2 regions of the Micromonospora sp. IBSANI012 genome follow, and region 2 is predicted to be linked to the other one. Evidence: riboswitches for the same ligand, from Rfam matches in the RefSeq annotation. Region 2 holds a riboswitch; the other holds the start of a gene.
The links. A riboswitch is a leader RNA that binds a small molecule or an ion and turns the genes downstream of it on or off. The one in region 2 is predicted to bind ZMP and ZTP.
Positions count from the first base shown of each region.

Region 1: linked by a shared signal. The riboswitch ahead of ACTWM8_RS14965 (bifunctional 5,10-methylenetetrahydrofolate dehydrogenase/5,10-methenyltetrahydrofolate cyclohydrolase) and the one ahead of ACTWM8_RS17760 (glycine hydroxymethyltransferase) in region 2 are both predicted to bind ZMP and ZTP.

Region 1 covers NZ_CP199933.1:3,250,090-3,263,684, forward strand. The annotation lists gene ACTWM8_RS14955 (cellulose binding domain-containing protein) at 1-1,089, opposite strand; gene ACTWM8_RS14960 (hypothetical protein) at 1,156-1,296, shown strand; ZMP/ZTP riboswitch at 1,300-1,376, shown strand; gene ACTWM8_RS14965 (bifunctional 5,10-methylenetetrahydrofolate dehydrogenase/5,10-methenyltetrahydrofolate cyclohydrolase) at 1,390-2,280, shown strand; gene ACTWM8_RS14970 (endonuclease/exonuclease/phosphatase family protein) at 2,321-3,100, opposite strand; gene ACTWM8_RS14975 (sulfite exporter TauE/SafE family protein) at 3,338-4,069, shown strand; gene ACTWM8_RS14980 (malonic semialdehyde reductase) at 4,185-4,799, opposite strand; gene ACTWM8_RS14985 (winged helix-turn-helix transcriptional regulator) at 4,904-5,260, shown strand; gene ACTWM8_RS14990 (GNAT family N-acetyltransferase) at 5,267-6,082, shown strand; gene ACTWM8_RS14995 (VWA domain-containing protein) at 6,177-7,751, shown strand; gene def (peptide deformylase) at 7,800-8,309, opposite strand; gene ACTWM8_RS15005 (TetR/AcrR family transcriptional regulator) at 8,357-9,112, opposite strand; gene ACTWM8_RS15010 (ATP-binding cassette domain-containing protein) at 9,186-10,145, shown strand; gene ACTWM8_RS15015 (ABC transporter permease) at 10,142-10,954, shown strand; gene ACTWM8_RS15020 (chorismate-binding protein) at 11,166-12,359, opposite strand; gene ACTWM8_RS15025 (DUF5999 family protein) at 12,483-12,683, shown strand; gene gcvP (aminomethyl-transferring glycine dehydrogenase) at 12,807-13,595, opposite strand, start outside.
Region 2 covers NZ_CP199933.1:3,844,595-3,862,269, forward strand. The annotation lists gene ACTWM8_RS17740 (NAD(P)H-hydrate dehydratase) at 1-537, shown strand, start outside; gene ACTWM8_RS17745 (S8 family peptidase) at 684-2,168, shown strand; gene ACTWM8_RS17750 (hemerythrin domain-containing protein) at 2,282-2,782, shown strand; gene ACTWM8_RS17755 (metallophosphoesterase family protein) at 2,829-3,698, opposite strand; ZMP/ZTP riboswitch at 3,851-3,940, shown strand; gene ACTWM8_RS17760 (glycine hydroxymethyltransferase) at 3,959-5,395, shown strand; gene araB (ribulokinase) at 5,579-7,234, opposite strand; gene ACTWM8_RS17770 (hypothetical protein) at 7,296-7,547, opposite strand; gene ACTWM8_RS17775 (carbohydrate kinase family protein) at 7,611-8,567, opposite strand; gene ACTWM8_RS17780 (ATP-binding cassette domain-containing protein) at 8,622-9,461, opposite strand; gene ACTWM8_RS17785 (ABC transporter permease) at 9,458-10,486, opposite strand; gene ACTWM8_RS17790 (substrate-binding domain-containing protein) at 10,584-11,663, opposite strand; gene ACTWM8_RS17795 (GH32 C-terminal domain-containing protein) at 11,900-14,449, shown strand; gene ACTWM8_RS17800 (LacI family DNA-binding transcriptional regulator) at 14,532-15,587, shown strand; gene ACTWM8_RS17805 (alpha-hydroxy acid oxidase) at 15,662-16,810, opposite strand; gene ACTWM8_RS17810 (alpha/beta hydrolase) at 16,803-17,597, opposite strand; partial or broken gene ACTWM8_RS17815 (cytochrome P450) at 17,608-17,675, opposite strand, start outside.

The DNA.
Region 1 (13,595 bases), 600 kb from region 2:
TCACAGGCCGGTGCAGGGGGTGCCGTCGATCGTGCAGCCCTCGGGTGCCTTGGTGCGCGGGTCCGGGTTGCGGACGTCGAAGGTGATGGTCTGCGACTGTCCGGCCGGGACGGGGGCGCCGGTGAAGGTGACGGCCCGACCGTCCTGCTGCCAGTTGGCCCCCTGGGCGTTGGTGACGGTGCCGCCCTCGGCCAGGGTGACGACGAGGGTCCAGCTCTTCGCCGCCGGGCCGTCCGGGTTGTCGAGCACCACCTGGCCGGTGTAGCCGAGGATCCGGGTGGCGGTGGTCGCGTAGCGGGCGGTCATGGTGGCGGCGCTCGGGGCGGCGGAGGTGGGTGTACGCGACGGGGTGGCGGTGGGGGTTCGGCTGGGGCGCGGGGTGCTGCGAGCGGCGGCGGACGAGGGCCGGGAGCTGCGGGTGGTCCGGGGCGCGGCATTGTCGCTGGTGGCGCCGGCGGTGGGTGGTGGGGGCAGCGGGGCCGGTGCGGCGGTCTGGTCCGCGTCGTCGGGCAGCAGGGCCCAGAGGGCCGCGCCGGTGGCGAGGGTCGCGGCGGTCACCGCCGCGACGATCGCCAGCCGGCGTCGGCGGTCGGCCGGTGCGGGTACGCGGCCGGACAGGGCGATGGCGGGCAGCTCGGCGGTCGGCGGGTCCTCGCCGCGGCGCAGGTCGACCTGCTGGAAGGCGAGCCAGTCGAGGATGGCGGGGAGCCGTCCGGTCAGGGTCTGCTGGTAGTACCGCTCGCGCTGGTCGCGGTCCTCGGCGGGCCAGGTGCCGTGTTCCATGGTTTCCTCGACGGACAGTCGGCAGCCGTCGGCGGTGCGGGTGATGGTGCAGGTGAGCCGGGTACGCCGGTCGCCTTCCTGGCACTGCAGGACGAGCAGCTCGGGTGCCCGCTGCTCGGTCACCTCGACGTCGACGGCGGCGTCGAAGCCGGGCAGCCCCGCGGTGTGCAGCAGCAGCCGCCGCGGCGCCTGCGAGACCGTCTCGGTCTCGGTGAACCAGCGGCTGAGCAGCTGCGGATTGGTCAATGCCTGCCAGACCCGGTCGGTGGGGTGCGACAGGTCAACCTGGGCGTCGATCTCGATCACGGCGAGACTGTACGGCTTGTGGTGGGTGGCCGCTGGGCGGGTGCCTGTCCTGACAGGATCGCCGGCGTGCGGGTGGGTGCGGCGCGGGTGGATCTGGGGGTGGTGTCGGCGGTGGATCGGCGGCGGCGGGCGGACGCGGTGCTGGCCTGGCTGCCCGGGTGGTGGGCGGTGGCGGATTCGATCCGGGCCGGCGGTGTGGCAGGCTGAGGGTGGACGCGACTGGCGGCACGGGGATGGGTGAACCATCGGGGAGCTCGTCGCGGGGGTCGACCGCCTGGGCCTCCGCGGACGAGGTGAGCCATGTCTGTTTCCGTTTCCCCGACGACTGCGACGGCCCGGCTGCTGCCCGGTAAGCCGGTGGCGGAGAAGATCCTGACCGAGGTGGCCGAGCAGGTGGCGGCGTTGCGGGCGGCGGGGGTGACGCCGGCGTTGGCGACGGTGCTGGTGGGTGACGACGACGCGAGCGCCGGGTACATCCGGATCAAGCAGCGTCAGGCGGCGGAGTTGGGTTTCGCGTCGCCGCACGTGCACCTGCCGGCGTCGGCCTCTCAGCAGGATCTGCACCGGGTGCTGGCGGATTTCAACGCCGACGCGGGGGTGCACGGGGTGCTGGTGCAGCATCCGATCCCCGGTCATCTGGACTACGACCGTGCGTTGGACGTCCTCGACCCGGACAAGGACGTCGACGGCATGCACCCGGTGAACATGGGCCGGTTGGCGTTGGGGCTGCCGGGGCCGTTGCCGTGTACGCCGGCGGGGATCGAGGCGTTGCTGGCGTACCACGGGGTGCCGGTGTCGGGTCGCGAGGTGGTGATCCTGGGTCGGGGGGCGACGCTGGGGCGGCCGTTGGCGATGCTGTTGGCGCAGAAGCGGCCGACGGCGAACGCGGCGGTGACGGTGGTGCACACCGGGGTGGCGGACTGGCCGCGGTACACGCGGCGGGCGGAGATCCTGGTGGCGGCGGCGGGGGTGCCGGGGATCGTGCGGCCGGAGCACGTGCGCCCGGGCGCGGTGGTCGTCGGTGGTGGGGTGCGTTACGAGGGGCGGCGGTTGCTGCCGGACGTGGACGAGTCGTGCGCCGAGGTGGCGGGGGCGATCACGCCGCGGGTCGGCGGGGTGGGTCCGACGACGGTGGCGATGTTGTTCCGCAACGCGGTGCGGGCGGCGCAGCGGGCCGTCGGGCAGGGCTGAGGCTGCGGCGGCGGCCGGGCCGGGGTCGGGTCGCCGCCGGTCAGCCGAGGTCGACGACGAGGGGCCGGTGGTCGGAGATCGTCGACAGCGGTGTGTCGACGGCGGTGACCGGGGGCAGCCGGTCCAGGCCGTGCCGGTCGGCGAGGATGTGGTCGAGTTGCACGCGGGGCGCGGCGGCCGGGTAGGTGGGGCGGCGGCCCAGCGGCCGCCAGCCGCTGAGCAGTCGGGCGGCGCCGGCGGGGAGGTTGAGGTCGCCGAGCAGGATCCGCGGGGCGGGCAGGGTGCGCAGCGCGCGTACGACGCGGCGCAGCTGGTGGACGTTCCAGCCGGGGACGAACGACAGGTGGGTGGCGGCGACGGTGAGTGGCCCGTGCGGGGTGTCGAGGATCGCGGCGAGCACGACGCGGGGTTCGTCGCGCAGCAGGATGAGGCCGCCGCCGGGGCCGGGAACGTAGATCGGGGACCGTACCGGGGCGGGACGCAGCCGGGTGACCTGCCAGGAGCGGACGGGGTGTCGGCTGACCAGGCCGACGCCGTAGCAGGGTTCGCCGTGGCCGTCGTCGTCGTGGCGCAGGGGGCGGAACCGTTCGCCGGGGGTGCCGACGACGGCGGCGGCGAAGCGGTGTTCCGGGGCGTCGAGGGCGCGGGCGGCGATGGCGGTGAGGTCGAGGTTGCCGCTGCGGGACTGGTCCCGGTCGACCTCCTGCAGGGCGAGGATGTCGACGTCGAGGGTCTGCACCGCGGCGGTGAGCCGGTCGGGGTCGACCAGGCCGTCGGTCAGGGAGCGGCCGTGCAGCAGGTTGAACGTCGCCAGGCGCACTCCTGCACCCTACGTCGCCGTGGCACAGTTGCCCGATGGTCAAGGCGTTGCTCTGTTCGGTCCTGGTGTTCGTGGCGGTGGCCTCGGTGGGGCTGTGGCTGCGTCGCCGGCGCGGTCGGTGAGGGGGTCGCCGGCCGGTGAGGTCGGCCACAGGGTGGCGCGGCGGGTCGGGGCGGGTGGGCAGAATGGCCGGCCGTGGACCCCCTGTCGCTGACCACCCTGCTCGCCGCGGCCGCGATGGCCGGTTGGGTCGACGCGGTGGTCGGTGGTGGTGGTCTGTTGCTGCTGCCGGCGCTGCTGGTGGCCGCGCCGGGGGTGCCGGTGGCGACGGCGTTGGGCACGAACAAGCTGGCCGCGATCTTCGGTACGTCGACGGCGGCGGTGACGTACGCCCGGCGTACGAAGATCGACTGGATGGTGGCGGGGCCGTCGGCGGGGCTGGCGGTGTGCTGCGCGGGTGTCGGGGCGGCGCTGGCGGGGGCGGTGCCGGCGGGGGCGTACCGGCCGGTGGTGCTGGCGGTGCTGGTGTCGGTGGCGTTGTTCGTGGTGTTCCGTCCCCGGTTGGGGGTGGTGGCGGTGCCGGCGCGGCGGACCCGGGTGCGGGTGGTCGCGGCGGTGGCGGTGGCCGGGGTGGGCATCGCCCTGTACGACGGTCTGATCGGTCCGGGTACGGGCACGTTCCTGGTGGTGGCGTTCACGGCGCTGGTGGGCGCGGACTTCGTGCACGGTTCGGCGATGGCGAAGGTGGTCAACGCGGGCACGAACCTGGGGGCGCTGGTGGTGTTCGCGGCCACCGGTCACGTGTGGTGGCTGCTGGGGGCGGCGATGGCGGTGTGCAACGTCGCCGGGGCGGCGGTGGGCGCGCGGATGGCGTTGCGCCGGGGCGCCGGGTTCGTGCGGATCGTGCTGCTGGTGGTGGTGTTCGCGCTGGTGGCGAAGCTCGGCTACGACCAGTGGCGGGCGGGCTGAGCGTCACGGCCGTGGCGTGGCCGGCCGGGCGTCGTGGCCCGGCCGGCCGGCGATGGCGCGCTCAGGCGTGCCGGGCTGGCGTCTTGTCACCCGACCGGCTCGCCCGCGGTGGCGCTCAGGCGTGCCGGACCACGTCGTTGTAGTCCAGGCGGGGCAGGCGGGGGAACCAGGCGTCCGGACCGGGGTGGCCGATGTTGACCAGCAGCAGGGACTTCCAGCCGGTGCCGGCGAAGAACTCGGCGTCGACGCCGGCGGCGTCGAAGCCGCCCATCGGGCCGGCGGCCAGGCCGGCGGCGCGGACGCCGAGCAGGAAGTAGCCGATCTGCAGGCCGGCGTTGAACCGGGCCATGCCCTCACGGCCGGCCGGGTCGCCGGCGAAGTGCTCGCGCATGCCGGGGCGGATCGGGAACACCGTGTCCAGGTGCTCGTGGAAGTCGGTGTCGGCGGCGAGGACGGCGACGACCGGGGCGGTGGCGGTCTTGGCCCGATTGCCCTCGGCGACGTGTGGGAGCAGCCGCTCGCGGCCGGCCCCCGGGCGGACGAACAGCACCCGCAGCGGCTGGATGTTCATCGCGGTCGGCGGGTACTTGACCAGCTCGAAGATGGCTCGCAGCTGGTCGTCGCCGACCGGCTCGTCCGTGAAGGTGTTCGCGGTGCGCGCCTCGGTGAACAGCTGGGCCTGGGCCTCGGGGCTCAGGGCGATCAGGTCGGCGGGCAGTACGTCGGTCATCGGGGCTTCCTCTGTCACTCGGAAACTGTGAGGTGCTGCTGCAACGGTAGCAGCTAGTATTTTAGAAGCCCCTTCCCCGCCTGGGATTCCCGTATCCTCGGGGTATGACGGTCAGCCCCCAGGTCGGCGGCGGCGCCCACGCGTGTGACGGGGGTCTTGCCCGGGTGTTCGCGTTCCTCGGCAAGCGGTGGAACGGAATACTGCTGGGCACCCTGGCCAACGGACCGGCCGGGTTCGCCGAGCTGAGCCGGGCGCTGCCGGGGATCAGCGAGTCGGTGTTGTCCGACCGGCTGGGCGAGCTGGCCCGGGTGGGCCTGGTCAACCGCACCGTGCGGGAGGGGCCGCCGCTGGGGGTGAGCTACCAGCTCACCGAGCGGGGCGCCGCGCTGCTGCCGGCCCTGGACGCGCTGGCCCGGTGGGCACACGAGAACCTGCCCGCCGAGTCGTCGGGTGGCTGCTGACCACCGATGCCGGTACGGGCCGAACACGACCGCGCCGCCCTGGCCGCGCTGCTGCGCCGCAATCCGGTGCTGCACGCCTACCAGCTGGGCGACCTGGACGACTTCTTCTGGCCGTACACGTCGTGGTTTCGTCGTGGCGACCAGGTGGCGCTGCTCTACCACGGGGTGACCCCGCCGGTGCTGCTCGCCTTCGCCGGGCCCGACGGCCTGCGGGAGCTGGCGGCGCTGCTGGCCGACCTGGCGCCGATGCTGCCCGCCCGCCTGTACGCGCACCTGTCCCCCGGCCTGGAGGAGGTGCTGGGCGGCTGGTTCGCCTTCGACCCGGCCGGGGCGCACCTGCGGATGGCGCTGACCGACCCGGCCCGGCTGGCCACCGTCACCCCGGCGGGTGAGGTGCTCGGTGAGGCCGACCTGCCGGCCCTGCGTGCCCTCTACGCGGTGGCGTACCCGGGCAACTGGTTCGATCCGCGGATGCTCGCCACCGGCCAGTACGTGGGGATCCGGCAGGCGGGTGAGCTGGTCGCGGTGGCCGGGGTGCACGTCTGGTCGCCCACCTACCGGGTGGCCGCGCTGGGCAACGTCACCACCCATCCCCGGGTACGCGGGCAGGGCCTGGCCGCCGCCGTGGTCGCCGCGCTGTGCGGCCGGCTGCGCGCCCATGTCGACCACGTCACCCTCAACGTCAAGGCTGACAACGTCGCCGCCGTGCGGCTCTACCGACGGCTCGGCTTCAGCCGGGTCGCCGACTTCGGCGAGTACACGCTGACTGCGGTGACAGACAGCATGTCCAGCCGCCACGCAGGGTCAACAACCCGACCCTGACCTGGGCATGTGTCGGACGGGCGGGTGCCCCTCGGACCCCTAGCGTCTCCTGGCAGAGGCCGCGTCGTGACGCGGCGGAGCCGAAGGAGCACAGATGGCAGTGACATCAGTACGGGGTCGAAGTCGGTTGGCGGTCCTCACCGCCGCCGTGGCGGCCCTGGTGACCGTGGCGGGCGCGCCGGCGCTCGCGGCGCCGGGCGTCGACCCGGCCGTCGTGGACCGGGACGCCGACCCGGGCACGAGCATCGACATCGCCAAGGTGGTCGCCACCCCGCCGATCCCGCCGAAGCCGGACGTGGTCCTGCTGGTCGACACGACCGGCAGCATGGGCACCGTCATCGGTGACGTGCAGGCCAACCTCCAGCAGGTCATCAACAACGTGCGGTCGGTGCAGCCGAGCGCGCAGTTCGCGGTGGCCTCCTACCGGGACGAGAGCGACGGCGCGGAGCTGTTCCGGGTCCGGCAGAACCTCACCGACGACGCGACGGCGCTGCAGAACGCGGTCAACGGGCTGTCCGCCGGCGGCGGCGGGGACACCCCCGAGGCGTGGGTGAACGGGCTGTTCCAGGTCTCCGACGGCGGGATCGCCTACCGCTCCGGCAGCAGCCGGATCGTGGTGCTCGTCGGCGACGCCCCCAGCCACGACCCGAGCGCCGGGCACACCCTGGCGCAGGCCACCGCGGCCCTGCAGGCCGACGAGGCGAAGGTGCTGGCGGTCAGCGTCAGCGGCGGCGGTGGTGGCCTGGACGTCAGCGGGCAGGCCAGCGCGGTGGTCGCCGCGACCGGCGGCCAACTGGTCGGCAGCGCCCCCGAGACCGTCACCGACGCCATCCTCAGCGGGCTGCGGGACCTCGACGTCACCGTCACCCCGACGGTGACCTCCTGCGACCCGGGGCTGACCGTCACCTTCGACGCGGCCTCGCGTACCCAGCAGAGCGGCACGAACGTGCCGTTCGCCGAGACCATCGCGGTGGCCGGGAACGCCCCGCAGGGCGCCACCCTGCACTGCACGGTGGACTTCCTGCTCAACGGGCTCTCCGGTGGGCCGGCGTTCGTCGAGCAGATCAGCGTCACGGTCAACGACGTCACCCCGCCGGTGGTGGTCGTGGACGACCGGACCGTCGAGGCGACGAGCCCCGCCGGCGCGGTCATCACCTACCCGGCCTCGGCGACCGACAACGTCGACGGGCCGCTCACGCCGACGTGCGTGCCGCCGTCGGGCAGCACCTTCCCGCTCGGCGCCACCACGGTGACCTGCACCGCCACCGACGCGGCCGGCAACACCGGCAGCGACACCGCGACGATGCGGGTGGTCGACACCACCGCGCCGGCCACGGCGTGCGTGCCGACGAACAACCCGAGCGGGGGCAACATCCCCGGCTCGTACAACCCGGACGGGTTCTACCAGCTCACCTCGACCGACATTGTCGACACGGCGGTGGACGTCTACATCGGTGACAGCGCCGACCCGACGGTGAAGTTCGGTCCGTTCCCCGCCGGCACCAAGATCAAGCTGGTGCAGGCGCCGGGTGCCCAGTCCCGGGTCAAGGACGGCACCGGCGACGTCGACTACAAGGTGACGCTGCGCGGCGACGCGGTGATCACCGGCGTGGACAACTTCGGCAACAGCTCCACGGCGATCTGCCTGGTGGCTCCGCCGCCGAAGTGACCTGCGGCTGATCGGGTGCGGGGGCGGCCGTCGGCCGCCCCCGCCTCGTCAGCGGTGCCGGCTGGGTGAGTCGAACCGGCCGGCGCGGATCTCCCGCAGCGCCCGGCGGCGTACGTCGCCGGACAGGGTGTCGACATAGAGGCGGCCGCGCAGGTGGTCGGTCTCGTGCTGCAACGCGCGGGCCAGGAAGCCGCTGCCGGAGATGGTCAGCGGTTCGCCGTGCCGGTCGAAGCCGTGCACGGTGGCGTGCATCGCCCGCCGGGTCGGGAAGTACAGCCCGGGGATGGACAGGCAGCCCTCGTCGTCGTCCTGCGTCTCGTCGGACAGCTCGATGCGCGGGTTGATCATGTGCCCGCGGTGGCCGTCGGCGTCGTAGACGAACACCTGGGCGCCCACCCCGATCTGCGGCGCGGCCACGCCGGCCCGGCCGGGCGCGCCCAGCAGGGTGTCCATCAGGTCGTCGACCAGGTGCTGCAACTCGGCGTCGAAGCTGGTCACCGGCTCGCAGGCGGTGCGCAGGACGGGATCACCGATGATCCTGATGGGGCGTACGGTCATGCCGGAAAGGCTATCCGTGCGTCACGGCCGGCGGTGGCGCACCCCGGTCAGCGCTCGCCGACCAGGACGGCGACGCCGTCGAGGATGCGCGCCAGGCCGAACTCGAAGGCCCGCACGGGGTCGCCGGCCGCCTGGTACTCCTGCCCGGCGGCGGTGCCCACCCGGGCGGCGGTGGGGAACCGCTGCGGGTCCATCACCTTCTCCAGGTAAGGCGCGTGCGCCCGCCACCACTGCTCGTCGGTCATGCCGGTGCGCTGCGCCGCCTGGGCGGCCTCCACCGCGCCGCGCACCGCGCCGTGCACGTACCCGTCGACGAGGGTGACCACGGCGTCCATCTCCAGGTCGGTCAGGCCGATGCCCTCCACCGCGCGCAGTTCGTACTCGTACTTGGCGGTGACGTTGGGGCCCAGGGGTGGGCGGGTGGTGGCGACCTGCAGCAGCCAGGGGTGGCGCAGGTAGAGCGCCCAGTTCTCCCGGGCGATCTGCTCCAGCCGGCCGCGCCAGCCGCCGGGGACCTCGGCGGGGCGGGCGGTCTCGCCGTAGACGGTGTCGAGCATGACGTCGAGCAGTTCGCCCTTGCCGGGCACGTGGGTGTAGAGCGACATGGTGCCCACCCCCAGGCGCTCGGCGACCCGGCGCATGGACAGCGCCACCAGTCCCTCGGAGTCGGCCACCTCGATGGCGGCCCGCACGATCCGGTCCACGCTCAGGTCGCCGCCCCGGCGGCTGGCCTTCTCGCTGGTGCGCCAGAGCAGGGCGAGGCTGCGCGCGGGATCCCCGGTGCCGCTGTACTCGACGCTCATGCCGCCACCCTACCGACCCTCGTACCGTATGGTGTACGGTACGGCGCACGGTAACGGGGAGAGGGGCGTGCCCATGCGACGCGACGAACCGGTCATCGAGGCCGAAGGACTCCGCAAGCGCTACGGCGACACCGAGGCCCTCGCCGGGGTCGACCTGACCGTGGCCGGCGGCACGGTCTGCGCGGTCCTCGGACCCAACGGCGCCGGCAAGACCACCCTCGTGCGGATCCTGACCACCCTGCTGCGCGCCGACGCCGGCACCGCCCGGGTCGCCGGCCACGACGTGCGCCGGCACCCCGACCGCGTCCGCGCCCACATCGGCCTGGTCGGCCAGCAGACCGCCGTCGACGAGGTGCTCGGCGGCCGACAGAACCTGGTGCTCTTCGGCCGGCTGCACCACCTCTCCCCCGCCCGGGCCCGCGCCCGCGCCGACGAACTGCTGGCCCGCTTCGGCCTCACCGACGCCGGCGACAAGCCGGTCGGGGCGTACTCCGGGGGGATGCGCCGCCGGCTGGACCTGGCCGCCGCGCTGATCCTCGACCCGCCCGTGCTGTTCCTGGACGAACCCACCACCGGCCTCGACCCGCGCGCCCGCGGCGACGTCCGCGACGCCGTCCGCGCGCTCGTCGCCGCCGGCACCACCGTCCTGCTCACCACCCAGTACCTGGAGGAGGCCGACCAGTTGGCCGACACGATCAGGGTCGTCGACCACGGCCGGGTCATCGCCGCCGGCAGCCCCGACGAACTCAAGTCCGCCCTCGGCGGCGACCGGGTCGACGTGGTGCTGCACCACCCCGGCGACCTGGCCCGCGCCGCCGAGGTCATCGGCGCGGCCGCCGCCACCGCGCCCCGCGTCGCCCCGGACGAGCTGCGGGTCAGCGTCACCACCACCGACCGGGTGACCACCCTCGCCGCGGTGCTGCGCGCACTGGCCGACGGGCGGCTGGAGGCCGCCGACGTGGCCGTGCGCCGACCCACCCTCGACGAGGTGTTCCTGCACCTCACCGCCGACACCGAGGGGGTGAGCGCGTGAGCACGCCGACCCTGGCGCTGCGCCGGGCCCGCTGGGCGCTCACCGACGCGGCCACCCTGACCGGGCGGGCCCTGGCCCACTGGGCGCGGCAACCCGGCCCGGTGATCGTCGCCCTGCTCTTCCCGGTGCTGCTGGTGCTGATGTTCGGCTACCTGCTCGGCGGGGCGATGGTGGTGCCCGGCGGCGGCGACTACAAGGAGTTCCTGCTGCCCGGCATGTTCGCCATGACCATGCTCTTCGGGGTGGAGGCCACCTACACGGCGGTGGCCACCGACGCCGCCCGCGGCGTCACCGACCGGTTCCGCTCCCTGCCGATGGCCCGCTCCGCGGTGGTCACCGGGCGGGCCGTCGCCGACCTGCTGCACGCCGTCGTCGCGCTGGCCGTCATGCTCGGCTGTGGCGCGCTGGTCGGCTGGCAGTGGCACCTCGGCGTCGGCCGGGCCCTCGCCGCCGTCGGGCTCCTGCTGCTGCTGCGCGCCGCGATGATCGTCCTCGGCATCCACCTGGCGCTGCTGCTGCGCGCACCGGAGTCGGTGGCGGTACTGCAGATCCTGGTCTGGCCGCTGGGCTTCGCCTCCAACGTCTTCGTCGCCCCGGACACCATGCCCGGCTGGCTGGCCGCCGTCGCCCGGTGGAACCCGCTGTCGGCCACCGCGGCGGCCTGCCGGGAGCTGTTCGGCAACCCCGGCTGGGGCGGCGAGTCCTTCGCCGCGCAGCACGCCGTCGCCCTGGCGGTCGCCTGGCCGCTGCTGCTGATCGTCGTCTGCGCGCCGCTGGCCGTGCGCCGCTACCGGAACCTGAGCAGGTGAGCGTCGCGTGACCGAAACGGAGCAGTCCGACCCGCCCTGGCACCGGACACTGGGCCGGTGGGGAGGCGGCGCCCGCCGCGAGCGATCCCGCCCCGGACTTAGGACGGGCCACCCGGCGCCGGGGACATCTCCATGGCGCCTGTGGGAGGGACCTCGCCGCCGGCCCGCCGCACATGTCGCTGGGGCGGGCCGGCGCACGGCGCAGGCAGGCTCAGCCGGTGGCGAGCAGGGCGCGTACCGGGGCGGCCTTGGCCGCCGCCTCGGCGACCTCGGCGTCCGGGTCGCTGTCCCAGGTGATGCCCCCGCCGGCCCAGACGTGCAGCCGGTCGGCGTCGGCGGCCACGGTGCGGATGGTCAGGCCCAGGTCGAGGCGGCCCGGGCCGACCCAGCCCAGCGCCCCCATGCTGGCGCCGCGCCCGACGGGCTCCAGGGCGGCGATCTCGGCCAGGGCGGCGAACTTCGGCGCGCCGGTGACCGACCCGCCGGGGCAGGTCGCGCGCAGCAGGTCGGCCAGGCCCAGCCCGTCGGCCACCGCCGCGGACACGGTCGACTCGGCCTGCCACAGGTCGCACCAGCGGCGCACCGCGAACAGCTCGTCCACCCGCACCGACCCGGTGCGCGCGACCCGGGCCAGGTCGTTGCGTTCCAGGTCGACGATCATCACGTGTTCGGCGCGTTCCTTGGCCGAGGCGAGCAGTTCGCGGCGTCCGGCGGCGGTGGCCGGGCGGGTGCCCTTGATCGGTCGGGTGATCAGCCGGCCGTCGGTCACCTCGACCAGGGTCTCCGGGGAGGCGCAGCCGATCGCCCAGCCGGCGCCGTGCAGGGTGCCGCCGTAGCGGGCGCCGGGCAGCGCGCCGAGCCGGGACAGCGCCGGTCGCGGGTCGCCGAGGTAGCGGGCGGCGGCGTGCCCGACGACGTTGACCTGGTAGACGTCGCCGCGGGCGATGGCGTTGCGGACCGCGGTGACGGCGTCGGCGTGCTGCCGGGGGGTCCAGCTCTCCCGCCAGTCGCCCAGCCACCAGCCGGGCCGGGCGGCGCGCGCCGGGGCGGTCGGGGACGGGTGGTGACCGTAAACGACGACGGCGAGATCCGGCAGGGCCGGCGCCGGGGTGGCCGCGCCGGCTGCGGCGCCGATCATGCGGGCGCCGGCGGCGGCGGAGACGTACAGGGCGGCGCCGCAGACGCCGGTCGGCTTATGGGTGGCGGGCCGGGCCAGGTCGGTCAGGTCGAGCCCGTGCGCGGCGAGGAACTGCTCGGCCAGCGTGGCCGGGTCGCCGCCGTCGGCGGGGCGCCACTCGTAGCGGGCGCGCTCGACGAGCAGGCCGCGGCACGACGGCGGCGCGCCGGGTACGTCGATCAGCGGTCGTGGGAGCGTTTCCACACCGGTCGGCCCATTCTTCCTCATCCGTTCAGTGGATTTCGGGTGAACATGACGGATGCCTGCTCGATTCCGCGCACTCGACCTTGGTACTGTGCGTCACTGGTCATGTGAACCATGACACAGTGCCCCCACAGTCCGGAGAACCCGATGTGCCAGCACCAACCCACCTGCCCCTCCGCCGAGGCGACCGACCGCGAAGCCGCCCGCGTCATCGCCTGCTTCCGTGAGCAGGGCTGGAGCCTGCTCTGCAACGGTGTCATCGTCTTCGAGGACACCGGCGAACTGCTCCCCGACGGCAGCACCATCGCCCCGCACCGCGGGCCCGCCCGCCACGCTCTCGTCGCCTGAGTCGACCACGCTCCGTCACAGGAGCAGGTCAACGGCACCAGGCTAGTCCCCCGGCCCGGGACCGCCCTCCCCAGGACCCACCGGCCGGGGCGGCACCACGTCCGCCCCGGCGCAGCGTACGGGTCACTCCTCGAAGGCCTCCGGCGACGGGCACGAGCAGACCAGGTTCCGGTCGCCGTACGCCCCGTCGATCCGCCGCACCGGCGGCCAGTACTTGCCCGCCCGGTCCACCCCGGCCGGGTACGCCCCCACCGACCGCGGATACGGGTGCGACCACGAGTCCCCGGCGACCATCGACGCGGTGTGCGGGGCGTTGGCGAGCGGGTTGTCCCCCGCCGGCCACTCCCCGGCGCCCACCTTGTCGATCTCCGCGCGGATGGCGATCATCGCGTCGCAGAACCGGTCCAGCTCGGCCAGGTCCTCGCTCTCGGTCGGCTCCACCATCAGCGTCCCCGCCACCGGGAACGACATCGTCGGCGCGTGGAAGCCGTAGTCGATCAGCCGCTTGGCCACGTCGTCCACGCTCACCCCGGTCGCCTTCGTCAGCGGCCGCAGGTCCAGGATGCACTCGTGCGCCACCAGGCCCTTGTTGCCGGCGTACAGCACCGGGAAGTGGTTGCGCAGCCGCGCCGCCACGTAGTTCGCCGCCAGCACCGCCACCCCGGTCGCCCGGGTCAGCCCCTCGGCGCCCATCATCCGCAGGTACGCCCACGGGATGGGCAGGATCCCCGCCGAGCCGTACCGGGCCGCCGAGATCGCCGGCCGACCCTCGGTGTGCGCGCCCAGCGGGTCGCCGGGCAGGAACGGCGCCAGGTGCGCCCGCACCGCCACCGGACCCACCCCGGGTCCACCGCCGCCGTGCGGGATGCAGAACGTCTTGTGCAGGTTCAGGTGCGACACGTCCGCGCCGAA
Region 2 (17,675 bases):
GCGGTCGGCCCCGGCCTCAACGACATCGACGAGACCCGGGCGCTGCTGCGCCTGGTCCTGGACGCCGCCGCGCCGGAGACGCCGCTGGTGCTGGACGCGTACGCGCTGGGCGCGCTCAGCTACCAGCCGGACCTGCTGGTCGGCGCGGGCCGGCCGGTGGTGCTCACCCCCAACGTGACCGAGGCGCGGCACCTGCTGGGCCGCGAGCCCGGCGAGGACCTGGACGCAGAGGCGCGCGAGCTGGCCCGCCGGTACGACGCGGTGGTCTCGCTCTACGGCCACATCGCCACCCCCGACGGCGAGTGCTGGCGGGAGGAGAGCGGCGACGCGGGCCTGGGCACCTCGGGCAGCGGCGACGTCCGCTCCGGGCTGCTGGCCGGGCTGCTGTCCCGGGGGGCGACGCCGGCGCAGGGCGCCTGCTGGGCCGCCTGGGCGCACGCGGTCAGCGGCCAGCGGCTGGTCCCCCGGTTCGGGCGGATCGGTTTCCTCGCCCGGGAGCTGCTGGACGAGATCCCGCACACCCTGGCCACCGTATGACGGTCAGCGACCGGCCGAACGGATGTGTGTAACGACACACCACCCTCCTACGCTGTTGGTTCGGAAGCGGGCATCCCGCCCTCTTCCCGCCGGCCGCTCCCCACCAGGGAGCGCAACCCGGCTGGAAACAGCCCCTGGGAGTCTGTGTGAAGAACCTTCGTCGCAAGACACTGGCTGCCGCGTCCGCCATGACCCTCGGTGTCGGCCTCGCCGTCGCCGGCGGGCTGGCCCCGGCCACGGCCGCCGGCCCGGACACCACGTTCCTGGTCCTGGCCCCGCAGGGCGCCACCACCGGGAAGGCGGCGGCCCGGGTGGCCGCGGCCAAGGGCACCGTGGTGGCCACGTACGACCAGATCGGCGTGCTCGTCGTCCGCTCGACCAACCCCGCCTTCGCCACCGACGTGGCGGGTGCGGGCGTCGAGTCGGTCGCGTCCACCGCCGGCCTGGGCACCGCGCTCGAAGACAGCGAGACCGTCGAGGTCTCCGCGGCCGAGGCGGCGAACATCACCGCCGACCCGACCAAGGAGCCCCTCTACGGTCAGCAGTGGGACATGCCGATGATCGACCTCCCGCAGGCCCACGCCGTCAACGCCGGCAACTCCGGCGTGGTGGTGGGCGTGCTGGACAGCGGCATCTCCAGCAGCCACCCCGACCTGGCCACCCAGATCGCCAAGGACAAGAGCACGTCCTGCATCGGCGGCACGGTGGACACGGCCGAGGCGGCCTGGAACCCGACCACCTCCGACCACGGCACCCACGTGGCCGGCACCATCGCCGCCGCCGTCAACGGCGTCGGCGTGGCGGGCATCGCGCCGGGCGTCAAGCTCGCCGCGGTGAAGGTGGTCAACGACGACGGCTACATCTTCCCGGAGGCCGCGGTCTGCGGGTTCATCTGGGCCGCCGAGCACGGGTTCCAGCTGACCAACAACAGCTACTACATCGACCCGTGGGAGCTGAACTGCCGCAACGACGCACGCCAGCGTCCGGTGTGGCAGGCGGTCCAGCGGGCCATCCGTTACTCCGCGAACAAGGGCGTGCTGAACGTGGCGTCCGCGGGTAACTCGAACTACGACCTCGCGCACAAGCTCAACGACTTCGGCAGCCCGAACAACGGGACGCCGGAGGAGCGCGAGAACCTCACCAACGCCTGCCTCGACCTGCCGGCCGAGGCGCCGGGCGTGGTGACCGTGTCGGCGGTCGGCCCGACCGGGCAGAAGAGCTACTACTCCTCGTACGGCCAGGGGGTCATCGACGTGACGGCGCCGGGTGGCGACACCCGTTACCGCACGCAGGGCGTCCGCTCCACGCTCACCGACGGCATTCTGTCGACCACCTTCAACACGGCGACGAAGACCAACGGTTGGGGCTACAAGCAGGGCACCTCGATGTCCGGCCCGCACGCCACCGGCGTGGCGGCGCTGGCGGCGTCGGCGCACCCGGGCATGAGCGCGGGCCAGCTCGCCTCGTTCCTGGAGCGCACCGCCGTGGCGCAGTCCTGCCCGGACGGCGTCTACAACCCGGTTCCGCTGATCTCGACCGGCCCGCACGCCTACGACGCGACCTGCTCCGGCGGCGAGCGCAACGGCTTCTACGGCGCCGGCATGGTCAACGCGTACAACGTGGTGAAGTAGCAGTAAGCACGACCAGTGGTGGGGCCCGGCGGAACACGCCGGGCCCCATCCGTTTTCGCAGCTCACCCTCGGGGTACCGGGGCAGACGTCAGTCGAACCAAGGAGGTCTGCCGGTGTCCACCGATGCCATCGTCCTGCTCAAAGAGGACCACAAGGAGATGCGCCGCCTCTTCAAGGAGTTCCAGAAGGCCGAGGAGGGCCCGGCCAGCAAGCGCCAGCAGCTGGTGAACCAGATCCTCGAAGCCCTGACGGTGCACACCTACCTGGAGAACGAGGTGATGTACCCGGAGGTCCGCAAGCTCCTGCCCGACCTGGAGGACGACATCCTCGAGTCGTACGAGGAGCACCACGTGGCCGACCTGCTCTGCGCGGAGCTGGCCGCGATGGACGCCTCCGACGAGCGCTTCGTCGCCAAGACCACGGTGCTGATCGAGAACGTCGAGCACCACATGGAGGAAGAGGAGCAGGAGTGGTTCCCGAAGGTGCGCGAGGCTCTCGGCCGCAACCAGCTCCAGGAGATCGGTGAGCGGATGATCGCGATGCGCAAGGACGCGCCGCGTACCCCCACCGCCCCCAAGGCGATCAAGAAGGCCGTCGACGCGGTGACCGCCTGAGCGCTTCCCGCACGGGGCCCGGCCGTCGGCCGGGCCCCGGCGCGCGTCACCAGGCGGTCGGCGGCACCCCGTCCGGCGCCGGCAGGATCTGCCGCACCCGCCCCGGGGGTACGCCCCGACGCCGCCACTCCCGGGGATAGCCCACCGAGACCTCCTCGAAGCGGACCCCGTCGTGCCAGGTGGTCCGGGGAATGTGCAGATGCCCGTAGACCACGGCGGCGGCGTCGAAGCGGCGGTGCCAGTCGGCAGTGGCCTCGGTGCCGCACCACTGGGCGAAGATCGGGTAGCGCAGCACCCGGGTCGGTTCCCGTACCAGCGGCCAGTGGTTGACCAGCACGGTCGGCAGGGCCGGATCCCGCTCGGCGAGGCGGCGGGCGGTCTCGGCGACCCGGGCCGCGCACCACTCGTGGCGGCTCGGGTACGGGTCGGGGTGCAGCAGGAACTCGTCGGTGCAGACGATTCCCGTCCGGTACGCCTCGGCCAGGGCGGCCTCGCGGGTGTCGAAGCCCTCCGGCCGCCAGCTGTAGTCGTAGAGCAGGAACAGCGGCGCCACCAGCACCGGCCCGCCCGGCCCCCGCCACACCGGGTACGGGTCCTCCGGGGTGAGCACGCCCAGCTCCCGACACCGTCGCACCAGATGCTGGTAGCGGGCCACGCCCCGCAGGGTGACCGGGTCGCCCTGCGGGGTCCACAGCTCGTGGTTGCCGGGCGCCCACACCACCGTGTCGAACCGCTCGGCCAGCAGACCCAGCGCCCACTCGACGTCGGCGGCGGTGTCGCCCACGTCCCCGGCGACGATCAGCCAGTCCCGGGGCGAGGCCGGGCGCAACGCCTCGACCAGCGCCCGGTTCTCCGCGTACCCGACGTGCAGGTCGCTGATGGCGACCAGGCTGCCGCCGGCGTCCTCGGATGGCATCCGCCGATCGTACGCAGAGCGCGCCGCGGGCGTGGGGGCCGCGCGGCGGCGGCGCGTCAGTCCGCCGAGCCCGGGCCCGGCCGCCGCCGCCCGCCCAACCACCCCCGTCCGGCGAGGTCGGGCGGGCCCCGCCACGGCGACCCGGTAGGATCGGCGCGGGCCGTGACTGGCGCGTGGGGATGGAGCACCATCGGGAAGCGGTCCCGTCATGAGGACGCACGCCGAGCGCCTGGGCCTTCCGCACGTCTGTAGGAGGTCGCATGTCGCTGAACGCCGAATCCACCGCATTCCGCAGCGCGCTCGAGGTGATCCGCGCCGTCGAGCCCCGGGTGGCCGACGCCATCGGCGCCGAGCTGGCCGACCAGCGCGAGTCGCTCAAGCTCATCGCCAGCGAGAACTACGCCTCCCCGGCCACCCTGCTGGCCATGGGCAACTGGTTCAGCGACAAGTACGCCGAGGGCACCGTCGGCCGCCGCTTCTACGCCGGCTGCCAGAACGTGGACACCGTCGAGGCGCTCGCCGCCGAGCACGCCCGGGAGCTGTTCGGCGCCGCGCACGCGTACGTGCAGCCGCACTCCGGCATCGACGCCAACCTGGTGGCGTTCTGGGCGATCCTGGCCGACCGGGTGGAATCGCCGGCGTTGAAGAAGGCCCAGGTACGCCAGGTCAACGACCTCACCGAGACGGACTGGTTCGCGCTGCGCCGGGAGCTGGGCAACCAGCGGATGCTCGGCATGTCGCTGGACGCGGGCGGCCACCTCACCCACGGCTTCCGGCCGAACATCTCCGGCAAGATGTTCGACCAGCGCAGCTACGGCACCGACCCGGCCACCGGCCTGATCGACTACGACCGGGTGGCCGAGGCGGCCCGGGAGTTCAAGCCGCTGATCCTGGTCGCCGGCTACTCGGCGTACCCGCGGAAGGTGAACTTCCGGATCATGCGGGAGATCGCCGACTCGGTCGGCGCCACCTTCATGGTCGACATGGCGCACTTCGCCGGCCTGGTCGCGGGCAAGGTCTTCACCGGCGACTTCGACCCGGTGCCGCACGCGCACATCGTCACCACCACCACCCACAAGTCGCTGCGCGGCCCGCGCGGCGGCATGGTGCTCTGCGGCCCGGAGCTGGCCGACCAGGTGGACCGGGGCTGCCCGATGGTGCTCGGCGGTCCGCTGCCGCACGTGATGGGGGCCAAGGCCGTCGCCCTGGCCGAGGCCCGCCGCCCCGACTTCGCCGACTACGCCCAGCGCATCGTCGACAACGCCCAGGCGCTCGCCGAGGGTCTGCTGCGCCGGGGTACGAAGCTGGTCACCGGCGGCACCGACAACCACCTGGTGCTGCTCGACGTCTCCGGCTACGGCCTGACCGGCCGGCAGGCCGAGCAGGCGCTGCTGGACTCCGGCATCGTCACCAACCGCAACGCGGTCCCGCAGGACCCGAACGGCGCCTGGTACACCTCGGGCATCCGGATCGGCACCCCGGCGCTGACCACCCGGGGCCTCGGCGTCGCCGAGATGGACGCCACGGCCGAGCTGATCCACACCGTGCTCAGCCAGACGCAGGCCGGCAGCAACCCCGACGGCACCCCGTCGAAGGCGAAGTACGTCCTCGACCCGGCGCTGGCCGACAAGATCAGCAAGCAGGCCAGCGAGCTGCTCACCGGCTTCCCCCTCTACCCCGCCGTCGACCTGGGCTGACCCCCACCCGCACCCCCGACGCCCCGCCCGGCCCCGCCCGGCGGGGCGTCGCCGTCCCTCCCCCCTTTCCGGCCCGCCCCGGCCCGGTGATCAAGAAGTTTGGGTCATGGGAATGCGCTCTCCCCGACGCAAAGCTCTTGATCACCGAGGGCGCCCGGCGGGGTGGGCGCGGGCCGGGCCGGGTCAGGGGGTGGGGTGGGCGCGGTTGCGGAGGGCGCGGAGGCGGTGCAGGACGTCGGTGCCGCCCCGGCCGAAGTGGTCGTGCAGGGCGCGGTACTCGGCGTACAACTCGTCGTAGGCGGCGGCGCGGGCCGGGTCCGGGTGGAACGTCTCGCGGTGCGGCGCACCCATCGCCTCCGACGCGGTCGACACGTCCGGGTACGCCCCGCCGGCCACCGCCGCGTGGATGGCCGCGCCCAGCGCCGCCGGCTGCGCCGCGTCCAGCACGTGCAGCGGCCGGCCGAGCACGTCGGCGTAGATCCGCAGCAGCAGCCGGTTGGCGGTGAGGCCACCGGCGGCGGTCAGCTCGCGCACCGGCACCCCGGCGGCGGTGAACGCCTCGACCACGGTCCGCGCCCCGAACGCGGTCGCCTCCAGCAGCGCCCGCCAGATCTCCTCCGGCCGGGTGGCCAGGGTCAGCCCGACCAGCACCCCGCTCAGCTCGTGGTCCATCAGCACCGAGCGGTTGCCGCTGTGCCAGTCCAGCGCGAGCAGCCCGTGCCCGCCGACCGGCTGCTCGGCCGCGAGCGAGTCCAGCAGCTCGTACGGGCTGACGCCCCGCCGCCGCACCTGTTCGGCGTACGACGCGGGCAGCGCCCGGTCGACGTACCAGGCGAAGATGTCGCCCACCCCGCTCTGCCCGGCCTCGTACCCCCAACTGCCGGCGCTCACCCCGCCGTCGACCACCCCGCAGACGCCGGGCACCTCGTGACAGTCGTCCGCGTTCATGATCAGGCAGGTGGAGGTGCCCAGCACCGCCAGCATCCGCCCGGGCGCGACGCAGCGGGCGGCCGCGGCGGTGACGTGGGCGTCGATGGCGCCGACCGCCACCGGCGTTCCCTCCGGCAGGCCGGTCCAGCCGGCCGCCTCGGCGGTGAGCGTCCCCGCCCGGGCGCCCAGCGCGGCCAGCGGCCCGTCGACCTTGGCCAGCAGCCCGGGCAGCGCCGGGTGCAGCGCGGCGAGGAACTGCGGGGACGGCTCGCGGTCGTCCTGGCGCAGCCCCTTGAAGCCGGCGGCGGAGACGTTGCGGGTCTCGCGCCCGCAGAGCCGCCACACGATCCAGTCGGCGGCCTCGATCCAGCGTTCCGCGGCGTCGAAGATTTCCGGGTCGGCCTCCAGCAGCTCCAGCGCCTTGGCCAGCTGCCACTCGGCCGAGACCCGGCCGCCGTAGCGACCCAGCCAGGTCTCGCCGCGTTCCCGGGCGACGGCGTTGATCCGGTCGGCCTGGGGTTGGGCGGCGTGGTGCTTCCACAGCTTGGGCCAGGCGTGCGGCCGGTCCCGCAGCCCGGGCAGCGTGCAGAGCGGGGTGCCGTCGGCGAGCGTCGGCAGCACCGTGCAGGAGGTGGCGTCCACGCCGACGCCGACCACGTCGCGCGGGTCGACCCCGGCGGCGGCCAGCGCGGCGGGCACCGCGACCCGCAGCACCGCCAGGTGATCGGTCGGGTCCTGCAGGGCCCAGTCCGGGGGCAGCGGCGGGCCCTCGGGCAGCCGGTCGGTGAGCACCCCGTGCCGGTACGGGTGCACCGCGCTGCCCAGCTCGGCGCCGTCCTCGACGGCGACCACCACCGCCCGGCCGGAGAGCGTGCCGAAGTCCACGCCGACGGCGTACCGCTTGCTCACCGCTGCCCCTCCCCCGGCGGATGCTCCCGCCTCCGGGGGCCACGCTAGCAACGAGGCCCGATCAGGCGAGCGGGCGCTTCAGGTGGTAGCGGTGCACCTCGGTGCTGCCCTGCACGTTGTTCACGTCCTCGACGGCGGAGACCAGTTCCCAGCCCTCCCGGCCGGCCCGGTTGAGGTGCGCGATCGCCGTGTCGCCGTACGCCGTGATGTCGGTGCGCGACCCGTCCGGGGCGTACCAGACGAACGAGACGTGGAAATTGCGTCCCTGCCCCTGGTAGCGGCGGACCAGCAGGGCGTACTCCCAAGCGACCATGGGTCCATTATGGTGGCCCGCGCCGGTCGTCGGAACAGCGGCCGGCCGCTGCTCCCGGAACGGTCAGCCCACGGCCGGGGATGCGGCGACGGCGGACCGGTCGGCCGCCAGGTCCGCCCGGGTGGGCGGGTCCGCGCCCCGTCGGCCGCAGGTCCAGGCGGCGACCCGAGCCGCCTCCCGGAGCACGGCCGCGACGATGTCGGGACGGACGGCGCGCAGTGCCGACCGCCGCGTCGCACCGAGCAGGTCCCGTTCCGCCAGCGCCGCCAGCAGCCCCGCCGTGAACGCGTCGCCCGCCCCGACGGTGTCCACCACGGCGACCGGCAGCGCGTCCACCCGCACCGCACACCGGCGGGTGGCGGCCCACGCCCCGCCGTCGCCCTGGGTGACCACCACCAGGGAGGGACCCGCCTCCAGCCAGTCATGTCCCACCCGCTCGTGCCGGCGGCCGGGACAGAGCCAGGCCAGGTCCTCCAGACTCACCTTCACGATGTCGCTCGCCGCCACCAGCTCCTCGACCCGCCGCCGCGCCGTGACCTGGTCGCCCATCAGCGATGGCCGGCAGTTCGGGTCGTAGCTGATCATGGTGGTGGCGCGCCGGTTCCGCACCAGCGCCAGTACGTCGTCGGCGCCCGGCTGCAGCACGGCGGCGAGGGAGCCGGTATGCAGGCAGACGCTCGGGGTGCCCGCGCCGGTGAGCACCCCGTCCGGAAAGGACCGCCACGTGATGTCGAAGTCGTAGCCGGCCTGTCCGTCCAGGCCCACCCGGGTCCGGGCCACGCTGGTGCGTGGCAGGTCGGACACCGACGCGGGGTCCAGCCGTACGCCGCTGCCGCTCAAGTGCTCACGCAGCGTCCGCCCGTGGGCGTCGTCACCGAGCTGGGTCAGCAGGGTGGTGGGCTGACCCAGCCGCGCGAGCGCGACGGCGACGTTCGCCGGGCTTCCCCCGGGACGTGCCACCACGTCCCGGGTCGCGTGCTCGATCAGGTCCACCAGAGCCTCGCCCACTACCGTGATCACGATGTTCCTTTCCTCCCGGGGCGCCGTCGGATTCCGTTCCCGTCTGCCACCGGCTCAGCCGGCCGCCCGCCCCGGGGTCTCCTCGAGGGTGGTCGCCCCGGTCATGATCGCTACCGCCTCCGGCATCGTGTGCGACCTCGGGGTGACCACCCCGGCGCAGCGGCCCAGCCGCTGGATGTGGATGCGGTCGGCGACCTCGAACACGTGCGGCATGTTGTGGCTGATGAGGATCACCGGCAGGCCCCGCGAGCGGACCTCCTCGATCATCCTCAGCACCTGGTTGGACTCCTTGACGCCCAGCGCGGCGGTCGGCTCGTCCAGCACGATCACCTTGCTGCCGAAGGCCGCCGCCCGCGCCACCGCCACCGCCTGCCGCTGGCCGCCGGAGAGGGTCTCCACCGCCTGTGCCACGTTCTGCAGCGTGCCGATCCCGAGGTCGGCGAGGGCCTGCGTGGCCTCGCGCCGCATGCCCTTCTGGTCGAGCATCCGGAACACCGCACCGAGCACCCCGCGCCGGCGCTTCTCCCGGCCCAGGAAGAGGTTGCTCGCGATGTCCAGCGCCGGCGCCACGGCCAACGTCTGGTAGACGGTCTCGATACCGGCGTCACGAGCGTCCTGCGGCCGCTTGAACTGCGCCGGCCTGCCCTCCAGGAACAGGTGTCCGGCATCGGGGGTCAGCGCGCCGGTCAGGCATTTGATCAGCGTCGACTTGCCGGCGCCGTTGTCGCCGATGACGGCGAGCACCTCACCCGGGTACAGGTCGAGGTCCACTCCATCGAGCCCGACGACCTTGCCGAACGTCTTGACCAGGCCGCGGGCCGAGAGCACCGGGGAGCGCTGGTCGCTGTCGGGGGCGTCCGGCCGGCTGGCGGGAACGTGCGTGGTGGCGGTCATGACCTCACCTTCCTGATCCACTGGTCGACGGCCACGGCGAGGATCACCAGCAGACCGACGGCGAGCACGCGGTACTGGTCGTCGACGCCGGCGAGGGAGAGGCCGCTGCGGAAGAAACCGACGATCAGCGCGCCGAGCAGGGTGCCCAGCACCGCACCCCGGCCGCCGAAGAGACTGGTGCCGCCGATGACCACGGCCGTGATGCTCTCCAGGTTGGCGTCGGTGATGGCGTTCGGGCTGGCCGCGCCGGCGCGTCCGATCAGGATCCAGGCGGTGACGCCGTAGATGGCGCCGGCGACGACGTACACGCTCAGCAGGACCCGGTCGACCCGGATGCCGGCGAGCCGGGCGGCCTCCTTGTCGTCACCCACGGCGTAGACGTGCCGGCCCCAGGCGGTCTTGGCCAGGGCGAAGCCCACCGCGAGGTAGAGGATGACGACCGCGACCACGCCGAAGGTGATCCGGAACCGGCCCAGCGGGAAGGATTCACCGGTCCAGCTGAGCACCGCCGGGAGGTCGGTGGCCTGGACGCTCTGGCCGCCGGAGTAGAGCAGCCCGATGGCGGTGAATACGCTGAGCGTGCCGAGCGTGACGATGAACGGCGGTAGCTTCAGCCGGGTCACCAGCGCCCCGTTGAGGGCTCCGGCGGCGGCGCCGACCGCCACGGCCAGGACGATGGCGAGGACGCCGGGCAGTCCCTGCCCCTCGGCCAGCTTGGCCGAGAGCATCATGGCCAGGATGACGATCGCGCCGACCGACAGGTCGATACCGGCGGTCAGGATGATCAGGGTCTGCCCGACGGCCAGCGCGCCGATGACGGCCACCTGCTGCAGCACCAGCGACAGCGAGTTGGGCGAGGCGAAGCGCGGGTTGAGCGTGGAGAAGACGACGAACGATCCGACCAGCACGAGGAACGGGCTGATCGCGGGGTGCGCGTGCAGCAGGTGCTGGACGCGTTGCAGCGGCGAGTGCCGGCGCAGGGCGAACTGCTGCGCGGCGGTGGTGGGTGGGGTCGTGGTGGTCACGGCGGGCTCCCTGCCGTTGTCGACGGTGGCGGACGAACCGCCCGGTCGAGGGCCCGGGGCGAGGTGTCCCGGGCGCCTCGACCGTGGCGGCGGTGGATCAGCCCCAGCAGCGCTGCGCGCCGTCGGTGCTGGTGATGCTCTCGACCCCGGCGGCCGCCTTGTCGGTGACCAGGGTGACGCCAGTGTCGAAGAAGTCGAGGCCCGCGGAGGCCTTCGGCTTCTCCCCGTCGTTCGCGATCTTCTTGATCGCCTGCACGCCCAGCTCCGCCATCTTCAGCGGGTACTGCTGCGAGGTGGCGCCGATGACGCCGTCCTTGACCTGCCGGACGCCGTCGCAGCCACCGTCGACGGAGACGACCAGCACGCCCTGCGTCTTTCCGGCCGCCTGAAGAGCCTTGTGCGCACCGACGGCGGCGGGCTCGTTGATGGTGTAGACCACGTTGATGTCCGGGTTCCTGGTCAGGCAGTTCTCCATCGCCGTACGGCCGCCGTCCTCGGCGCCGTTGGTCGGCTCGTTGCAGGCGATCGTGTAGGTGCCGCCCGAGTAGCTGCCGGTCTTCGCCTCGTCGCCGTTCTTCTTCCGGTCGGCGGTGCCGATGCCCATCCCGGTCAGGAAACCCTGGTCGCGGTCGTAGTCGACGGAAACCACCTTGTCATTGAACAGGTCCAGCAGGGCGATGGTCGCGGGCTTGCCGGCGAGCTGGTTCGCCGTCCACTTACCGATCAGCTCGCCGGCCTTGAAGTTGTCGGTGGCGAAGGTGATGTCCACGGTGTTCGCCGGGTCGGGCGGGGTGTCCAGCGCGATGACGTAGAGCCCGGCGTCCCGGGCCTTCTTGATGGCGGGGTTGACGCCCGGGCCGTTCGGGGTGATCAGGATGCCATCGTCACCGCGGGCGATCGCGTCCTCGATGGCCTGCACCTGGCCGGCCTCGTCGCCGTCCTCCTTGCCGGCGGCGAGGGTCAGCTTGACGCCCTCCGCCTCGGCGGCCTTCCTCGCGCCCTGCTGCATGGTGACGAAGAACGGGTTCGTGGAGTTCTTGGTGATCAGCGAAACGGCGACGCTCTTGTCACCGTCCGCGGAGCCCGAGCTGTCACCGCACCCGCTGACGACCATGCCGGTTGCCGCCGCGACGGCGACCAGCAGGGCCGCGCGCCGGCGGACGATGCGCTGAATCATGTGTTCTCCCTCAATGACTCCCCGTCGGAACCGTGGGGGGTGATGACAACGATGTCAGCGCAGTTTCGACTCAGGGCCAGAGAGATGTCAATGGTTCCTTGCTCGCTTTTTCCTAACCACGACGTAACTCCCGGGTAACCCTTGACATCGATGTCAGCGGCCGCGCAGGATGCGCCCACGTTCGGACGGCCGGCGCCGGGAGGGTGTGCGGACGTCCTCGACGGACGGAGGATGGGATGAGGATCCGCCGATGGCTGGCCGCGTGTGCGGCCGCGGCCCTCGTGACGGTGGCGCCGGGCGCGGCCGGGGCATCGACCGCGACCAGGGACGAGCCCTACCGACCGCAGATCCACTTCAGCCCCGAGCGCAACTGGATGAACGATCCGAACGGCCTGGTGTGGTACCAGGGCGAGTGGCACCTCTTCTACCAGTACAACCCAGCGGGCGCGCAGTGGGGCAACATGTCCTGGGGGCACGCGGTCAGCCGGGACCTGCAGCACTGGGAGGAGCTGCCCGTCGCCATTCCGTACTCGTCGGACGAGCACATCTTCTCCGGCTCGGTCGTGGTCGACGAGCGCAACACCTCCGGCTTCGGCAGCCCGGGCGCACCCGCGATGGTGGCCGTCTACACCAGCTGGTACCCGGGCACCGGCATCCAGGCGCAGTCGCTGGCGTACAGCACCGACCGCGGACGCCGGTGGACGAAGTACGCGGGCAACCCCGTGCTCGACCTCGGTTCCCGCGAGTTCCGCGATCCGAAGGTCTTCTGGGACACCAGATCCGGGCAGTGGACCATGGCGGTCGTGCTCGCCACCGAGCACAAGGTCAGCTTCTACGGCTCGGCCGATCTCCGATCCTGGCGCCACCTGAGCGACTTCGGGCCGGCCAACGCCGTCGGCGGGGTATGGGAGGTGCCGGACCTGTTCGAGCTGCCGGTGGACGGCGACCCGCACCACACGAAATGGGTCCTGGTCGTCAACCTGAACCCCGGGGCGGTGGCCGGCGGGTCGGGCGCGCAGTACTTCATCGGCGACTGGGACGGCACCAGGTTCACCGCCGAGAACGTGGTCACCGGCGAGCCGGCACCGCCGGCCGGAAGGCTCTTCGCCGACTTCGAGGGCGACTACGCCGGATGGACGGTCGAGAACGACCCGGCGCTGGGGCCCGGCCCGTTCGGAGCCGGCCCGTACCCCGGCACCGTGCCCGGTCAGCAGCAGGTCAGCGGCTTCCAGGGCCGGTCCCTGGTCAACAGCTTCCTGGGCTTCGACGCACCCAGGGGGCGGATGGTCTCCGCCGACTTCACCGTCGACCAGGACTACGTGAACCTGCTCGTCGGCGGGGGCGGGCACCCGCATCTGCCCGGCACCACCACCGCCTTCGTGCCGGCCGGGGCCGAACCGGTGCTCGACTTCGAGCTGCCCGACGGCCAGACGTACGAGCACGCCGGTTGGAGCGCGACCGGCGGGCTGCGTGACCGGGCGCCGGTGGTCGGACCGGCGCGGTCGGAGCGCGGGCACGTCGGCGACAAGCTGCTCACCACCTTCTTCGAGGCCGACTCGACGACCGGCACCCTGACCTCCCCCGGCTTCACCATCGACCGGAACCACCTGAGCCTGCTCGTCGGCGCCGGCGGCCACGTGGACGACGGCGCGGGCCGTACGGTCGTCGAGCTGCTGGTGGACGGGCGGGTGGTGCGCAGCGCCACCGGCAACTTCTCCGGCTTCATGAACTGGCGCGGTTGGGACGTGAGCGAATTCCGGGGTCGTAGCGCCCAACTCCGGATCGTCGACGAGAACACCGGAGGGTGGGGGCATCTGCTGGTCGACCACCTGATCGCCACCGACGAACCTGTGCTGCCCCGGTCGGTGGAGACCGCGGTCAACCTCGTCGTGGACGGGCAGGTGGTCCGGACCGCCACCGGCAAGGACAGCGAACACCTGGACTGGGTGGCCTGGGACGTACGCGACCTCGCCGGCCGGCGCGCCCACCTGGAGATCAACGACTTCAACTCCGGTGGCTGGGGACACCTCCTCGTCGACCAGGTCACGTTCGCCGACCGGCCGGCGCAAAGCGAGCTGGAGCGCTTCGACTGGGTCGACCACGGCAAGGACTTCTACGCGGCCGTCTCGTACGACAACGTTCCCGGTGGCAGGCGGATCGTGGTCGGCTGGATGAACAACTGGCAGTACGCCGGCAGCACCCCGACCTCACCCTGGCGCGGCGCGATGGCGCTGCCCCGGGAGTTCGCGCTGACCACCGTCGCCGGCAGGGTCCGGCTGGTGCAGCGTCCGGCGGCCCAGCCCGCCGGCCTCCGGGGCGACGGTCCGGCGTTCACGCTGCACCACGCCACGGTGCGGCCCGGGGTGCTCGACCTGCCCCCCGCCGCCGACGGCACCGTGCTGGAGATCCAGGCCGAGTTCGAACTCCGCGACGCCGATCGCTTCGGCATCCAGGTACGCGGCAGCGACGAGGAACGCACGCTGATCGGGTACGACACCGGGGCGCGGCGCCTCTTCGTGGACCGGACCCGCTCGGGCGAGGCCGAGGTCCACCCGCTCTTCCCGGGCGTGCACTCCGGTCCGCTGTCGGTCGACGGAAACCGGGTACGGATGAGCATCTACGTGGATCGATCATCGGTCGAGGTCTTCGGCGGCGGCGGCGAGACCACGATCACCGACCTGATCTTCCCGGCGCCCGGCAGCGATCAGACCCGCCTCTTCAGCGAGGGTGGGGACGTCGTGGTGCGTTCCCTCACCGTCCGGCCGTTGCGGTCGGTGTGGGGATAGCCTGGCGGTCGATCATCGGCGGTCGGGGGTGGCGCCTGTCGTCCCCGATCACCACCTCCGCACCTGCCCGGTAGGAGCGCCCATGCCCACCGCCGCCACCGAAACGGCGAGCAACGCCAAGGCACGCCCGACCCTTCGGGACGTCGCGATGCTCGCCGGTGTCAGCCCGAAGACCGTCTCCCGGGTCGTGAACGGCGAGGCGGGCGTGTCCGCGCCGAAGACGGCCGCGGTACAGCGGGCGATCGCTCAACTGGACTACCGACCCAATTTCACCGCCAGCAGCCTCCGGCGCTCCAGCGGTCGCAGCGCCGCGATCGCCGCGGTGCTGGAGGATCTGGCCAACCCCTTCTCGGCGGCGCTGCACCGGGCCATCGAGGACGCCGCGCGGGACCGGGGTGTGCTGATCTTCGCGGGCAGCGTGGACGAGAATCCGGAGCGGGAGCGGGAGCTCGTCCGAGCCTTCACCATGCGGCAGGCCGACGCCCTGGTCGTCGTGCCCGCCAGCGACGACCAGAGTTACCTCGCCAACGAGGTCAGCACCGGAACCCCGGTGGTGTTCGTCGACCGACCGCCGGTCGGTCTGCCGGTGGACGCCGTCCTCACCGACAACCACGACGGCGCGGCGGCGGCCGTGCACCATCTCGTCCGGCACGGGCACCGTGACATCGCCTACCTGGGCGACCTGCGCAACATCCCGACGGCCCGCCAACGGTTCCAGGGCTTCAAGGAGGCGCTCAGCGACCACGGCATCCGACCGTCGACCGCCGCCATCGTGCACGACCTGCACACCGAGCGCGCGTCCGAGGAGGCGGTGCGCAGGCTGCTGTCGGCCGGGTCACCGCCCACCGCTCTCTTCACCGCGCAGAACCTGGTCACCGTCGGGGCGATCCGGGCGCTGCAGCAGCTTGGTCGGCAGCACGAGGTCGCCCTCGTCGGCTTCGACGACTTCCCGCTCGCCGATCTTCTCCAGCCGGCGGTCACGGTCGTCGCGCAGGACCCGTCGGAGATGGGGCGCGTGGCCGCGTCGCTGATCTTCCGGCGGCTCGACGGGGAGCAGTGGCGGCCGACGACCCACCTGGTGGCGAGCCGGCTGATCCCGCGCGGTTCGGGCGAGATCACGGGGCCGCACCGGGGCTGACCAGCGTCCCGTCGGGGCCGGCGGAACCACCGGGTGCAACGGGCGAGCGCCAGCTCCACTGGTTCGTCCACGGCTCAACCTCCGGTCAGGGTACGCAGGTCGCGGGCCGCCGCCGGATCGGCGCAGCCGGCGAGGGTGAGCGCGTCGCGCAGTTCGGTGGCGAGCAGCGCCAGCGCGGTCTCCGCGCCGGCCCGCCCGCCGGCCGCCAGGGCCCAGAGCATCGGCCGGCCCAGCAGCACCCCGGTCGCGCCGAGGGCGAGCGCGCGCAGCACGTCGGTGCCGCTGCGGATGCCGCTGTCCAGCAGCACCTCGGCGCGGCCGTCGACGGCGGCGACCACCTCGGGCAGCACGGTGGCGGTGGCGGGGGCGCCGTCGAGCTGCCGGCCGCCGTGGTTCGAGACCACCACGGCGTCCGCGCCGACCTGCACCGCCCGCACCGCGTCGCGCGGGTCGAGGATGCCCTTGACCAGCAGGGGCAGCGGGGTACGGTCCCGCAGCCAGTCGAGGTCGGCCCAGGTCAGCGCGGGGGCGAAGACCGCGCCGGTGTGCGCGGCGATCGCCGACACCCCGGGCGTGCCGGTGTGGGCGAGGTCGTCCCGCCCGCCGGGCAGGTTCGCCGCGGTGACGTCCGGCGGCAGCGCGAAGCCGTTGCGCACGTCGCGCCGCCGCCGGCCGAGCACCGGCACGTCGACGGTCACCATCAGCGCGGCGCAGCCGGCGGTGTGCGCCCGGTCCAGCAGGTCGGCGACCAGCCCCCGGTCGCGCAGCCAGTAGAGCTGGAACCAGACCGGTCCGTCGCCGGCGGCGATCACCTCCTCGATGCTGGTGCTGCTCAGCGTGCTGAGCGCGTAGGGCACCCCGGCCGCGCCGGCGGCCGCCGCCAGCGCCGACTCGCCGTCGGGGTGCAGCAGTCGCTGGTACGCCATCGGCGCCACCGCCACCGGCATCGCCTGCTCCCGGCCCAGCAGCGTCGCCGCCGTGCGGGGATCGTCCACCCCGGTGAGCATCCGGGGCAGCACGGCCACCCGGTCGAGGGCGGCCCGGTTGGCGGCGAGGGTCGTCTCGGCGCCGCTGCCGCCGTCGACGTAGTCCCAGACACCCGGCGGCACCGCCGCCCGGGCCAGCTCGGCGAAGTCCCCGAGGCAGACCGGCGGCCGGTCGTCGGTGAGTCCCGTCGGGGCGGGCCGGGGGGCAGGCAGGTCGGAGCGCACCGGGTCAGCCATCGGCCGGCCCACCCGTTCCCGCCACGGCACGCGCGCCGGCCGGCCGGGCGCCGTCGGTCGGCGATCCCGCCGGCGCGAAGCGGTCCCGGAGAAACGCGGCGGCCTGGTCCTGCGCCCGCCGGCGGGCGTCGAAGACGCCGGGCATCGCGAAGAACCCGTGGACCATCCCGGGATACCGGCTGAGCGTGACCGGCACGCCCGCCTCGCGCAGCCGCTCGGCGTACCGCTCCCCCTCCGCGCGCAGCGGGTCGTACTCGGCGGTGACGACCAGCGCCGGTGGGAGGCCGGCGAGGTCGGCGGCGAGCAGCGGGGAGGCGAGCGGGTCGGCCGCGTCGGCCGGGTCGGGCAGGTAGTGCCGCCGGTACCAGTCGACGGAGTGCCGGTTGAACAGCAGCGGGTCCTCGTCGCCGGAGGGCGCGCGGTCGGCCCGCTGGTCGGTGTTCGGATAGACCAGCAGCTGCCCGGCGAGCCGGGGGCCGGTGGCGCGGGCCAGCAGGGTCACCGCCGCCAGGTTGCCGCCGGCGCTGTCGCCGCCGCCGAAGAAGTACAGCAGGGTGGGCAGCGGGCCGTCGCCGGCCGGCCGGTACACCCGTACCGGAAGGTCGCCGGCGGGGCCGGGAAGGTGCGTGTCGCGTACCTCGTTGACCGGCTCGACGTCGCCGCCGCCGGCGCGGATCGCGGTGGGGTCGGCGGCGCGGGCCTCGGCGAGGGTCTGGGTGTAGAGCGGCGGCGTGTCGGCCGCGGCCCGCACGGACCGGTACGCCACCACCTGGGGGTCGAGCGGCATGCCGTGTCTCCTATCCGCCGGTCGAGACGAAGAGCTTGTCGATGCCACGCAAGAAGAGGCTCCCACTGTAGGTCAGCG